Regions from separate parts of the Streptomyces sp. NPDC055243 genome, predicted to be linked through region 2. Evidence: riboswitches for the same ligand, from Rfam matches in the RefSeq annotation. Region 2 holds a riboswitch; each other region holds the start of a gene.
The links. A riboswitch is a leader RNA that binds a small molecule or an ion and turns the genes downstream of it on or off. The one in region 2 is predicted to bind cyclic di-AMP.
Positions count from the first base shown of each region.

Region 1 (4,273 bases), on a different contig from region 2:
ATGTCGCTGCCGTCGGCCAGGGGGTGCATGCCGCAGGCGAGCGCGGCCGCCGCTCCCCCGCTGCTGCCGCCCGCCGACCGCCGGAGGTCGTACGGATTGCGGGTGGCCCCGAAGACCGGGTTGAAGGTGTGCGAACCGGCCGCGAACTCGGGGACGTTGGTCTTGCCGATGGTGATCGCTCCGGCGGCACGGATGCGCTCGACGATCAGCTCGTCGCGGTCCGGGACGTTGTCCGCGAGCAGCGGCGTCCCGTAGGTGGTGCGGATGCCACGGGTGTCGTGGGTGTCCTTGTGGGCGACGGGCAGCCCGTGCAGCGGGCCGAGCGGTGCGCCGCGCACGGCTTCTTCGTCGGCGGTGCGCGCCTCGTCGAGCGCGCGCTCGGCCGCCAGGGTCACCACGGCGTTCACGGCGCCGTCGGCCTGCTCGATCCGGTCCAGGTGCGCCTGGACGACCTCGCGCGCGGACAGCTCGCGGGTGCGGATCCTGGCGGCGAGTTCGCGGGCGGTGAGGTGGACGAGTTCGGCGGCCTCGGGGACTTGGGGTACTTGAGGAGCCTGGCTGGCTTCAGGACTCATTTCAGGACTCATACGACGCCTTCGGCTCGGGACGGCTGACGACTGGCGACTGGCGACCAACTGCTGACTACTGACTGCTGACTGCTGACCCCGGCGGATCACCCGAGCATTCTCCTCGCCCTGCCACGACGTTACGTACGTCCTGTACATTTTTTACAGGAAGCCTTGGGGAGCAGCCGACCCCGGCAGAGGAGAGACGTGCCATGAACCGACCGTTCGCCCGCCATGTCCTGCCCGAGTTCACCGAGCGCACCGGCTCGGGGCAACGGACTCTCGATCCGTACTCGAAGCTGCTCGACGAGCGCATCGTCTTCCTGGGCACACCGATCGACGACACCTCGGCCAACGACGTGATGGCGCAGTTCATGCACCTCGAGTACCTGGCGCCCGACCGCGACATCTCGCTCTACATCAACTCCCCCGGCGGCTCGTTCAGCGCGATGACGGCGATCTACGACACGATCCAATTCGTCAGCTGCGACGTGGAGACGACCTGTCTGGGCCAGGCCGCGTCGGCGGCCGCCGTCCTGCTCGCGGCGGGCACCCCCGGCAAACGGTTCGCGCTGCCCGGCGCCCGGGTGCTGATCCACCAGCCCTCACTCGCCGAGCCGATCCACGGCCAGGCAACCGACTTGGCGATCCAGGCCGACGAACTCCTGCGCACCCGCGCAAAACTGGAGAAGCTTCTGGTGCAACACACGGGCCGGAGCCCGGAGCGCGTCGCGGCCGACATCGAACGGGACAAGATCCTCACCGCCTCCGAGGCGGTCGAGTACGGCCTGGTGGACCGGATCGTCGCCAACCGCAAGTCGTCCCTGCGCACCCCGGACGCGAGGTGATCCGCCGATGCTGCCGCCCGAACTTCCTCCGCTGCCCGCACTCACCCGCGCCGAGGGCGAGTTGATCGACCGGTATCTCGAAGTGGTCGACCTGCTGGGCCGGATCAACCCCGCCCGCGCCTCGGACACCTACGGCGGACTGCGCGCCGCCCAGGCACTGGTCGGCAGCGCCACCGCCCTGCGGGACGCGCTGACGCTCATGCACCAGCGGGGCGAGAGCGCCGTGCACGCGCCGACGTTGGCCCGGGCGCTGCGTGTGCTGGACGGGGAGCGCCGGGCGGGGCGGGTCACCGTGCCGCCCCCGTCGGCGTTCTGAGCGCCCGTCAACCCCGCACTGACGTCCGAACCGTCCGGGGTTCGGCTCAAACGAACCAAACGGGCTACCTCGTTCGGCGTAGACGATCCTCCCAATTCGAGCTGACCTCAGTTGCGTCAGATGTGTACGCGATGGCCGGAATTCCTCGTTCCGGTGCTGGTCGAACGATCGTCGGGTTACGCGGTCCGATCCCGAATCCGACCGTGTCCACCCGAACGGTTCAGGCGTGAGGAACCTCATAAAAGGCCGTTTCGGCTCGGAATTCGACCCCTTGACGGGTCAAGATCCCTTCCGACGACAAGCCCCCGCCACAGCGGCGGGGCGATCCGGGCGGACGCCGAGTCCTGCCGCCGCCCGGATGACCGGTCGACATCGGTGCATCGGCAGGAGTGGAGGACCCAGGCATGACGGGTCGGTCCGGAAGGTCCGGACAACGACCCTTGGGGTGAAGCCGCACACAGCGGCCGGGCAACTTTGTCAGCCCGAATCCGACAGGTCATCCTTCACAGGCGGCTGACGAAGGGTTGCGCATGACCGCGCTGAATCATGTTCCGTCGCTGCTCACCAGGGCCGGTTCCGTATCGGCCCTCACGCTCGCCGTCGTAGGCGGCACCCTCGTGGCCCCAGGGCTCACGTCGGAAGCAGAGGCCGCGACTCACGGGACGAAAGCGCTCAAGATCGCTGCCTCCAAGAAGGGCTCTCCGTATGGCTACGGAGCGGCGGGGCCGAACCGGTTCGACTGCTCGGGCCTGACGCTCTACTCGTTCAAGCGCACGGGCAAGAAGCTGCCGCGCACCGCCGCGCAGCAGTACAACAAGACCCGTCACATCTCGGCGTCGAAGCGTTCCCGCGGCGACCTGGTCTTCTTCCGCTCCGGCCGGAGCGTCTACCACGTGGGCATCTACGCCGGGAAGGGAAAGATCTGGCACGCGCCCAAGAGGGGGACCGTCGTGCGCCTCGAGAAGATCTGGACGAAGAGCGTCTCGTACGGCCGGGTGCGCTGATCGCCCGTCACTGACCGCCGATCGCAGACCTGTCGGAGGATGGCGGCAGGGGCCGTACGGCCCTTGCCGCCGCTCGACCGGCCCTCTGGTCGGCGCGCCCGCCAGGCGTGGAGCGCGGCGACGCGGATACTCGGACGCCATGTCCGAAAACAATGGTTACCGCTCCACGGGTGAGTCGTCCGACGCACGCAATGAGACACCGATGGAACGCGCCGACCGGAACTTCTCCGAGCTCCTCCAGGAGCTGCGCGTCACGCAGGCCGGAGTGCAGATCCTCTTCGCGTTCCTGCTGACGCTCGCCTTCACCGAGCGCTTTCCCTCGCTCGACACGGTGCAGCGCGCCACGTACGTCACCACGCTGCTGCTCGCCGTCCTGTCCGCCGCACTGTTCACCGCGCCGGCCGCCGTGCACAGATCGCTGTTCGGGCAGCACTCCAAGCCGCGGATCGTGCGGGTGTCGTCCCGGCTGGCCGGCATCGGCATGGCGGTCCTGGTGTTCGCGCTCGCCGGTTCCGTGCTCCTGGTCGTGGACGTGGCGGTGGGCCGCACCGGCGGGATCATCGCGAGTGCGGGCACGCTGCTCGTGTGCGCGGGCCTCTGGGGCCTGCTGCCCGTCCTGGTGCGTGGCCGGGACAAGAACAAGGACTCGGACACCGGCGCGTCGGGCGACATCACGCCGACAGGGCCTCGGTGAGCAGCACCAGGCCGAGGACGCTCAGCGCGACGCCCGTGCCGCCCTCGATCGCGCGGGCCGTACGCGGCCTGCGCAGCCAGTGCCCCAGCCGGTCGACCAGGAGCGCGACGACCGGGAACCACACCAGGGCCAGGGCGACGATGATCGACGCGAGCAGCAGGGTCCTGGGCATGGCTGGGCTGCCCGCGGGCACGAACTGGGGCAGCACGCTGAGGAAGGTGACGGGCGCCTTGGGGTTGAGGGCGTTGGTGAGGAAGCCCTGCCGCAGGCTGCCCCCGGTCGCCGGCTGCTCCCCGCCGTCCGGCGCCCCGAAGCTCGCCACCGGCCGGGCCGCCGACCGCAGCGCGCGGTATCCCAGGTACAGCACATAGGCACCGCCCAGGACCTGTAGCGCCCGGAAGAGGGTGGGGACGGCCGCGAGGACCGCCGCGACCCCGGCCACCGCGAGCGCCGTGTGCACCAGGAGCCCGCCCGCGACGCCGATCGCGCAGGCGACTCCGGCGCGGCGCGACGCGAGCGAGTTGCGCACCACGACGGCGAAGTCTGCGCCCGGCATCGCGACCATGCCCGCGGCGACTCCGGTGAAGGCGACCAGTTGAGCGTCCATGGCCCCCAGCCTGCCGTTCTTCTGCCTTCAGCAGGTATGTGGAATATCCTGGGTCTGCCTTAAGCAGACGTTTAGCCCCACGCCGCCGGACGGCCCCCGCCGCCCGCCGGCTCCTGCACCGGGAGCGACCATGTACGACCCGACACGGCTCGCCGCACTGGTGGCGGTCTCCGAGGCCGGGTCGATCACCCGGGCCGCCGAGCGCCTCGGCTACACCGTGCCCGCCCTCTCCCAGCAG
Region 1 is NZ_JBITWR010000013.1:77,170-81,442, reverse strand. It holds gene ACIGXX_RS31845 (amidase) at 1-575, opposite strand, end outside; gene ACIGXX_RS31840 (ATP-dependent Clp protease proteolytic subunit) at 779-1,414, shown strand; gene ACIGXX_RS31835 (hypothetical protein) at 1,422-1,730, shown strand; cyclic di-AMP (ydaO/yuaA leader) riboswitch at 2,085-2,258, shown strand; gene ACIGXX_RS31830 (C40 family peptidase) at 2,261-2,734, shown strand; gene ACIGXX_RS31825 (DUF6328 family protein) at 2,874-3,428, shown strand; gene ACIGXX_RS31820 (LysE family transporter) at 3,406-4,035, opposite strand; gene ACIGXX_RS31815 (LysR family transcriptional regulator) at 4,166-4,273, shown strand, end outside.
Region 1: another riboswitch for cyclic di-AMP. It lies ahead of ACIGXX_RS31830 (C40 family peptidase); the one in region 2 lies ahead of ACIGXX_RS42085 (transglycosylase family protein).

Region 2 (4,273 bases):
GCGGCACGTCCCGTGAGCCGGGAGCGGCGCGCCTGGCGCTTGGTCTGGGAGCGGTAGACACGCTCCGCGGTCTGCTCGCCGAGCAGCCGCAGTCTGGTCGCGGTGGAGAACCGGTCGCGGTCCTTCACGGCCATGTGTGCCGCCTCCCCGATACGTACGTACGTCCCCGCACACGGTACGGGACCGAGTACGGGGACGTAGGTAACTGCTCAGCGGAGCCGGAGCCCGAGCCTCGGCCCGGAGAAGCGGCTCAGCCCTTGAAGCGGGGGAACGCCGAACGACCGGCGTAGACCGCGGCGTCGTCGAGGATCTCCTCGATGCGCAGGAGCTGGTTGTACTTGGCGACGCGCTCGGAGCGGGCCGGGGCGCCGGTCTTGATCTGGCCGCAGTTGGTGGCGACGGCGAGGTCGGCGATGGTGACGTCCTCGGTCTCACCGGAGCGGTGCGACATCATGCACTTGAAGCCGTTGCGCTGGGCCATCTCGACGGCGTCCAGGGTCTCGGTCAGCGAGCCGATCTGGTTGACCTTCACCAGAAGGGCGTTGGCCGACTTCTCCTCGATGCCACGGGCCAGGCGCTCGGGGTTGGTGACGAACAGGTCGTCGCCCACGAGCTGGACCTTCTCGCCGAGCTTCTCGGTGATGGCGTTCCAGCCGGCCCAGTCGTCCTCGAACAGCGGGTCCTCGATGGAGACGAGGGGGTACGAGGCGACGAGCTCCTCGTAGTACTCGGTCATCTCGGCGGCCGAGCGGGACTTGCCCTCGAACTCGTACTTGCCGTCCTTGTAGAACTCGGACGCGGCGACGTCGAGCGCGAGACCGATCTGCTCACCGGGGACGTAACCGGCCTGCTTGATGGCCTCGAGGATGAGGTCGAGCGCGGCGCGGTTGGAGTCCAGGTTCGGGGCGAAGCCGCCCTCGTCGCCCAGGCCGGTGGAGAGACCCTTGTCCTTCAGGACCTTCTTCAGCGTGTGGTAGACCTCGGTGCCCCAGCGCAGGGCCTCCGAGAACGACTCGGCGCCGATCGGCGCGATCATGAACTCCTGGATGTCCACGTTCGAGTCGGCGTGCGACCCGCCGTTCAGGATGTTCATCATCGGAACGGGCAGCAGGTGCGCGTTCGGGCCGCCGAGGTAGCGGAAGAGCGGGAGGTCGGAGGCCTCCGACGCGGCGTGCGCGACGGCCAGCGAGACGCCGAGGATGGCGTTGGCGCCGAGCGAGCCCTTGTTGTCGGTGGCGTCGAGGTCGAACATCGCCTGGTCGATCAGGCGCTGCTCGGTCGCGTCGTACCCGACGAGCTCCGGGCCGATCTGCTCGATGACGGCGAGGACGGCCTTCTCCACGCCCTTGCCCTGGTAACGGTTGGGGTCACCGTCACGGAGTTCGATGGCCTCGAAAGCACCGGTGGACGCACCGGACGGAACGGCGGCACGACCCGTGCTGCCGTCGTCGAGGCCGACCTCGACCTCGACCGTGGGGTTGCCTCGGGAGTCCAGGATTTCCCGGGCTACGACGACGTCGATGGACGGCACGAGCATCTCCTTCTGGGATGTGACGCGGGTACGCGGGGCGTTGGCCTCGCGGACACGAGCCTAACCGGCTCCCGGACAAGAGCCAGCCGAGCGACCGCCCTGTGGACAAACCGAGAGCAAAATGTTTCCGAACGGAACAAAGCGTGGAGGGCGCACATGACCCCGCCCCGGTGCGTACGGGGGATACGCGCACCGGGGCGGGGAGGGCCCGTGGGGACGGGGGTGGGGCGACGCCTCCGCCGAGGCGCCGCCGCCGTCAGCTCTTAGCTGAGGTGGAGCTGCTGGCCCGGGTAGATCATGTCGGCGTTGTCGATGATGTCGCCGTTGAGCTTGTACACCTTGTGCCAGCCGCCCTTGACGTCCTTCGCCTCGGCGATCTTGGAGAGGGTGTCACCCTTCTTGACCTTGTACTCGCCGTCGCCCTTCTTGACCGTCTTGCCGGTCGGGGTCTCGACGGTCTTCTTGGACTCGGTCTTCGGAGCCTCGGCCTTGGGGGCCTCGGCCTTCGGAGCGGCCTGCTGCGGCTGCTCGGTCTGGGCGCTGGGCTGGCTCTTGGGCTGCTCCTGGGTCTGCTGCGGGGCGCTCTCCTGCGCACCGCCACCCTCGTAGGAGGCGCCCGAGAGGCCGACGCCGCAGCTCGGCCAGGCACCCTTGCCCTGGCCCGCGAGGACCTTCTCGCCTATCTCGATCTGCTGGGCCTTGGAGGCCTTGTCGGCGGTGGGCGCGTACTTCGTGCCGCCGTACGCGGCCCACGTGGACGACGAGAACTGCAGGCCGCCCGTGTAGCCGTTGCCGGTGTTGATGGACCAGTTGCCGCCGGACTCGCACTGGGCGACGGCGTCCCACTCGGAGCCGGTCGCGGCGGAGGCCGAGCCGGCCGCCATCAGCGGGGCGGCGACGGCGACACCGGTGACGCCTGCGAGCGTGGCGACACGGGTGGCCTTGGACGGGCGGCGGTGCTTGCCCTTGCTGGAAAACAGCATGAGTGATCCCCTCACCGACGCCTGCGAGGTGAGCTGTCGGGTTCGGGCCGATGAAGTTGCCCGGCCGCGCTTCCTTGAAGCGCGACTTAACCCCTAGCCGTTTCCTTCCGTCGGCCTCGCTCTCGCGACGCTCGACATCCGGTCCCGGCGGAAACCTTGGGTCCCCCGCTCCTGCCTACGGCGCTTACGCGACGACTGTTCCCGAACGGCCGTTGGCAGGACTCGGCGTACCGACCGGCGGGGCCCGCTGTGGCGAGCGGTCCCGACCGTAGTCATGCGATCGGGAGAAACTCAAAGACGATCAGGGCTTCTGAGACCCATCTCTCACTTGCGCCAATTGGGACATCAAGCGCAAAACGAGTCGTCAACTACCCCTACTTTTCGCCCAAATCGAGGCTCTGACCGGGAAGGATGAGATCGGGGTCGGAGCCGACGGACTTCTCGTTCTCGGAGTACAGCTCGGTCCACCCGCCCTTCACGTCGAGGTCGTCGGCGATGAGCGAGAGGCTGTCTCCGGAACGGACCGTGTACGTCCCGTCGGAGCCGTCCTGCTGACGCTCCTCGCCGCGGGAGGCGTGCCGACCCGAGCCCTCGCGGGAGGTGTCGTCGGAGGGCTTGTCGTCCGCGCTGTCGCCGCGGTGACGGCCCTCGCCCGCGCCGGAGGAGGGGGTGGGAGTGGGCGAAGTTTCATCGCTCTGCCCGGACTTGCCCGGGTCATCCGACTCGCCCGAGTTGCCCGGCTCGTCGTGATTCTTGTCTCGCGCGTCGGCGTCGGCGTCATCGTCCTCATCGGCGCCCGGCTTCTCGGAGGACTTGTCCGAGGGCTTCTCCGAAGACTTGGTGCCGTCCGCGGAGTCGGCCGACTCGCTCGGCGACTTACTCGGCTCGTCCGATTCGTCCGGCTCGGCCGACTCACCGGACTCGGTCGACTCGTCGGAAGGAATCGTCGTGATCGGAGCGCCCGGGTCGACGTCCGCGGCGGCGCCGTCCTGGGTGAGACCGGCGATCGGCGCGCAGCTCGGCCAGGCGCTGGTCCCCTGGTCGTCGAGGACCTTCTCGGCGACGGATATCTGCTGCGAGCGGCTGGCCAGGTCGGCGCTCGGCGCGAAGTCGAGGCCGCCGTACTCCTCCCAGACCTGCTGCGAGAACTGGAGCCCGCCGTAGTACCCGTTGCCCGCGTCCGCGCTCCAGGACCCGCCGCTCTCGCACTCCGCGAGCTTGTCCCACGTGGCGGTGTCCGCCGCGCTCGCGCTGGTGGCACCGAGCAGCGGGATCGCGATGGCCGATCCTGCGACTCCTGCCGCGACGATCAGGGCCGGGGCCTGGCGGGGGCGTCGGTGACGACCATTGCCGGAGAGCATGCGGTTGCCTTTCGCGTGACTGGAGCGACGACTGCGGCACGGGATGCCGAGTCGTCGGTGAACGTAGCGGCAGTCGAACGCTTGTCACAAGTCGATGCAGCGGAGATCACGTGAAAGTCACAGTCTTGACGGTCCGTCAGTTAAACGTCTCTCCAGGTGTCGAATATTTGCTCTGCTGTGCGGGTGTGAACTCCACGGGCAGCGTGCGGAGTCCGCGCATGATGAGCCCGCCACGCCACCTCAAATCACCAGGTTCCACCGCGAGTCGCAGGTCAGGCAGGCGCCGCAGGAGGGTCGCGAGGGCGGCCTGGCCTTCGAGCCGGGCGAGCGGTGCGCCGAGACAGTAATGAATGCCATGGCCGTAGCCGAGGTGTTGGTTGTCGCGGCGGGCGAGGTCG
Region 2 is NZ_JBITWR010000026.1:66,185-70,457, forward strand. It holds gene ACIGXX_RS42075 (septum formation initiator family protein) at 1-134, opposite strand, end outside; gene eno (phosphopyruvate hydratase) at 251-1,537, opposite strand; gene ACIGXX_RS42085 (transglycosylase family protein) at 1,795-2,514, opposite strand; cyclic di-AMP (ydaO/yuaA leader) riboswitch at 2,518-2,707, opposite strand; gene ACIGXX_RS42090 (transglycosylase family protein) at 2,889-3,875, opposite strand; gene ACIGXX_RS42095 (cytochrome P450) at 4,012-4,273, opposite strand, start outside.

Region 3 (4,273 bases), on a different contig from region 2:
CGACAACCCGGTCAACAACGTCAAGATCGGCATCAAGATGGCCGTGCTGATCGTGATCCTCGCGCTGGTCTACGTGAAACGGGACGAGGAGAAGGTGGACAAGGCGATGTTCGGCGCCGTCGGGCTGCTGACCGTCGTGAACATCTTCATCGCGGTGCTGTGGACCTGACCCGGCCCGCAGAACTCGGCCCGTAGAAACCGGCCCGCAGAACCCGAGCCGCAGAACCCGAGCCGCAGAACCCGAGCCGCAGAACCCGAGCCGCAGAAAAACGGCCCTCCACGCGCGCGTGGAGGGCCGTTTTCTCGTGTGTGTGACGGTTACGCGGGTCGCACGACGCTGTGGATCGGCATGTAGTAGATCGACTCGACGCGGACGTTCGCGCCCGGCTTCGGGGCGTGGATCATCTTGCCGTCGCCGATGTAGATCCCTACGTGGCTGATGTCGTCGTAGAAGAAGACCAGGTCACCCGGCTTGGCGTCGGCGGTCTTCACGGTCGTGCCGACCTTCACCTGGTCCCACGTCGTACGCGGCAGGGAGATCCCCGCGGCCTTCCACGCGTCCTGGGTGAGCCCGGAGCAGTCGTAGGAGTCGGGGCCGGTGGCGCCCCACACGTACGGCTTGCCGATCTGCGCCTCCGCGAAGTTGATCACCTTCGCGGCCTTCGTCGCGTAACCGCTGTCCGTGCCACCGGAGCCGGAGCCGGAGCCGGAACCCGTGCCGGTGTCGGAGCCGGAGTCCGGGGTCTCCTTGTTCTGCTCGCGCTCCTTGGCCGCCGCCTCTTCCGCCGCCTTGCGCTTGGCCTCCGCCTCGGCCTCCTGCTTGCGGGCCAGCTCGGCGGCCTTGCGCTTGGCCTCTTCTTCCTTCTTCTTCTCGATCGCCGCGAGCCGCGCCTTCTCCTCGGCGGTCAGCTCCGAGAGCATCGTGCGCGCCTGGCCCAGCTTCTTCTGGACGGTCTGCTTGCTCGTCCTGAGGTCGTCCCGCGAGTCGCTCAGCGTCTCCAGGCTCTTGGCGGCCTTCGTGCGCTGCTTCGTAGCCGACGCCTGCTGCGTCTGGTAGTCGTCGACCGCCTTCTTCTGGCGCGCGGTGAGCCGGTCCGACAGGTGGTTCTGGTCGAAGTACCCCTGCGGGTCGTCGGCGAGCATCATCGTGGCGGTCTCGGAGACGCCGCCGGTGCGGTACTGGGCCGCGGCGAACGTGCCCAGCTCCTGGCGGGCCTCGTTCAGCTTGTCGGTGCGCTTGGCCACGTCGTCCAGGAGTGTGTCGACCTTCTTGCGCTGCTTGTCGGTGCGCTCCTTGGCCGAGTTGTACTTCTGGGTGGCGACGCCCGCCTGGTGGTAGAGGTCGTCGACCTTCTTCTGGACCTCTTCGAGGCTGGGCTTCTGCGGAGCGGACGGTGCTGCCTGCGCGCTCTGTGACAGCAGGGCCACGGAGGTGAGGGCCGCCGTCGTGATGCCGAGGGCGGGAGTGGCGCGTAGGCCGGCCATGCGGGTCCGCGGCTTGCGGTGCGACGCCAAGGGAGGCGACTCCTTCCGTAGACCGCCTACCGGGTTAGCTGTCGGGTTCGGGCGGGTGGTTCCGGAAGGTTGCCCTACAGTCCCGTACTTCGTACGGGACCGATTCACCCCAAGTTCAAAGTGGGTCCCCGGCTCCGAGGAGATCGAACTCGGCGGAGGCCACCCGTTCCCGGCGGGGTTCGCCGGTGGGAGTGCGAGCGGCCCGGGCAGCAACCTAGCCAATTCGTGTGGCCCGTGTGAAGGTTGATGTTCGATATGCCCGATACGTTTTCGTTACTTTACGAAGCTCTTGACGCGGGCACGCCGTGCCATGGCGGAGCGTGACCGTCCGCGGGCGGGGCGTAGGCGGGCGTAGGCGGGGTGAGGTGGCCGGAACCCGGGGTGGGTTGTCAGTGGGGCCGCCTAGACTCGGGAGGCGATGAGCAGCCTCTTTGATGACAGCTTCCTGGCGGACCTCCAGCCCTCGCGGGCCTCGGAGGAGGAGCCCCCGCCGCCGCCCGAGGACAGTGCCCCGGAATCCGTTCCGGATGATCTGTTCGACGGGAAGTTCGACGCGCCCACACCCCGGGACGCGCACTACCGCGGCGGCGCCCCCCGCCCGGTGATCGACCCGGCGGCCCTGCTCGACGGGCTGAACGAGAACCAGCGAGCGGCCGTCGTGCACGCACACTCCCCGCTGCTCATCGTCGCCGGCGCGGGCTCGGGCAAGACCCGGGTCCTGACGCACCGCATCGCGTATCTCCTGGCCGAGCGGCACGTGCACCCGGGGCAGATCCTGGCGATCACGTTCACGAACAAGGCCGCGGGCGAGATGAAGGAGCGCGTCGAGCAGCTCGTCGGGCCGCGGGCCAACGCGATGTGGGTGTCGACGTTCCATAGCGCGTGCGTGCGGATACTGCGCCGCGAGTCGAAGACGATCGGCTTCACCTCCTCCTTCTCGATCTACGACGCCGCCGACTCCAAGCGGCTGATGGCCCTGGTCTGCCGGGACCTGGACATCGACCCGAAGAAGTTCCCGCCGAAGTCCTTCAGCGCCAAGATCTCGAACCTGAAGAACGAGCTGATCGACGAGGAGACCTTCGCGGGACAGGCCGCCGACGGCTTCGAGAAGACGCTCGCCCAGGCGTACGCGATGTACCAGTCGCGGCTGCGCGAGGCGAACGCCCTCGACTTCGACGACCTGATCATGACGACGGTCAACATGTTCCGCGCGTTCCCGGACGTAGCCGCGCATTACCGCCGCCGCTTCCGCCACGTGATGGTCGACGAGTACCAGGACACCAACCACGCCCAGTACGCCCTGGTGCGCGAGCTGGTGGGTCCCGCGGACGGCGAGGGCAGCGAGGGCGAGGGACCCGCCGAGCTGTGCGTCGTGGGTGACGCGGACCAGTCGATCTACGCCTTCCGCGGCGCCACGATCCGCAACATCCTCCAGTTCGAGGAGGACTATCCGAACGCGACGACGATCCTCCTCGAGCAGAACTACCGCTCCACGCAGACGATCCTGACCGCGGCCAACGCCGTCATCGAGCGCAACGAAAGCCGCCGCCCGAAGAACCTGTGGACCAACGCGGGCGCGGGCGCGGGCATCACCGGCTACGTCGCCGACACCGAGCACGACGAGGCGCAGTTCGTCGCCGACGAGATCGACCGGCTCACCGACGCGGGCGACGCGAAGGCCGGTGACGTCGCGATCTTCTACCGGACGAACGCGCAGTCCCGTGTCTTCGAAGAGATCTTCATCCGCGTCGGCCTGCCGTACAAGGTCGTCGGCGGCGTCCGCTTCTACGAGCGCAAGGAGGTCCGGGACGTCCTCGCGTATCTGCGCGTGCTCGCCAATCCGGAGGACTCCGTCCCGCTGCGGCGCATTCTGAACGTGCCCAAGAGGGGCATCGGCGACCGCGCGGAGGCGATGATCGACGCGCTCTCGCAGCGCGAGAAGATCTCCTTCCCGCAGGCGCTGAAGCGCGTCGACGAGGCGTACGGAATGGCGGCTCGCTCGGCGAACGCCGTCAAGCGGTTCAACGTGCTGATGGAGGAGCTGCGGACCGTCGTCGAGTCGGGCGCGGGTCCCGCCGTCGTCCTGGAGGCCGTGCTCGAACGGACCGGCTATCTCGCCGAGTTGCAGGCATCGACCGACCCGCAGGACGAGACGCGCATCGAGAACCTCCAGGAACTCGCCGCCGTGGCTCTGGAGTTCGAGCAGGACAGCGGTGAAGTCGGTGACACTGGTGGCGCCGGTGAGGCCGGTGGGGCCGGTGAAGCCGGTGAAGGTGCAGCGGAGACCGAGGACGCGGACGCAGGAGCGGGCGCGGGCGCGGGCACAGGCGTGTCGGGCACCCTCTCCGAGTTCCTGGAGCGGGTCGCGCTCGTCGCCGACTCGGACCAGATTCCCGACGAGGAGGACGACGGCTCCGGAGTCATCACGCTGATGACGCTGCACACCGCCAAGGGCCTCGAGTTCCCGGTCGTCTTCCTGACCGGCATGGAGGACGGCGTCTTCCCGCACATGCGTTCCCTCGGCCAGGTCAAGGAGCTGGAGGAAGAGCGCCGCCTCGCGTACGTGGGCATCACGCGCGCGCGGGAGCGGCTCTACCTCACGCGGTCCTCGATGCGCAGCGCCTGGGGACAGCCCTCTTACAACCCGCCGTCGCGCTTCCTGGAGGAGATCCCGGAGGCCCACCTGGACTGGAAGCGGAAGGGTTCCGTCGGCGCACCGGCGTCCTCCGGACCCGCGGCCGGGATCGCCTCCTCCTTG
Region 3 is NZ_JBITWR010000028.1:67,635-71,907, forward strand. It holds gene ACIGXX_RS42880 (hypothetical protein) at 1-169, shown strand, start outside; gene ACIGXX_RS42885 (NlpC/P60 family protein) at 319-1,515, opposite strand; cyclic di-AMP (ydaO/yuaA leader) riboswitch at 1,523-1,680, opposite strand; gene ACIGXX_RS42890 (ATP-dependent DNA helicase) at 1,934-4,273, shown strand, end outside.
Region 3: another riboswitch for cyclic di-AMP. It lies ahead of ACIGXX_RS42885 (NlpC/P60 family protein); the one in region 2 lies ahead of ACIGXX_RS42085 (transglycosylase family protein).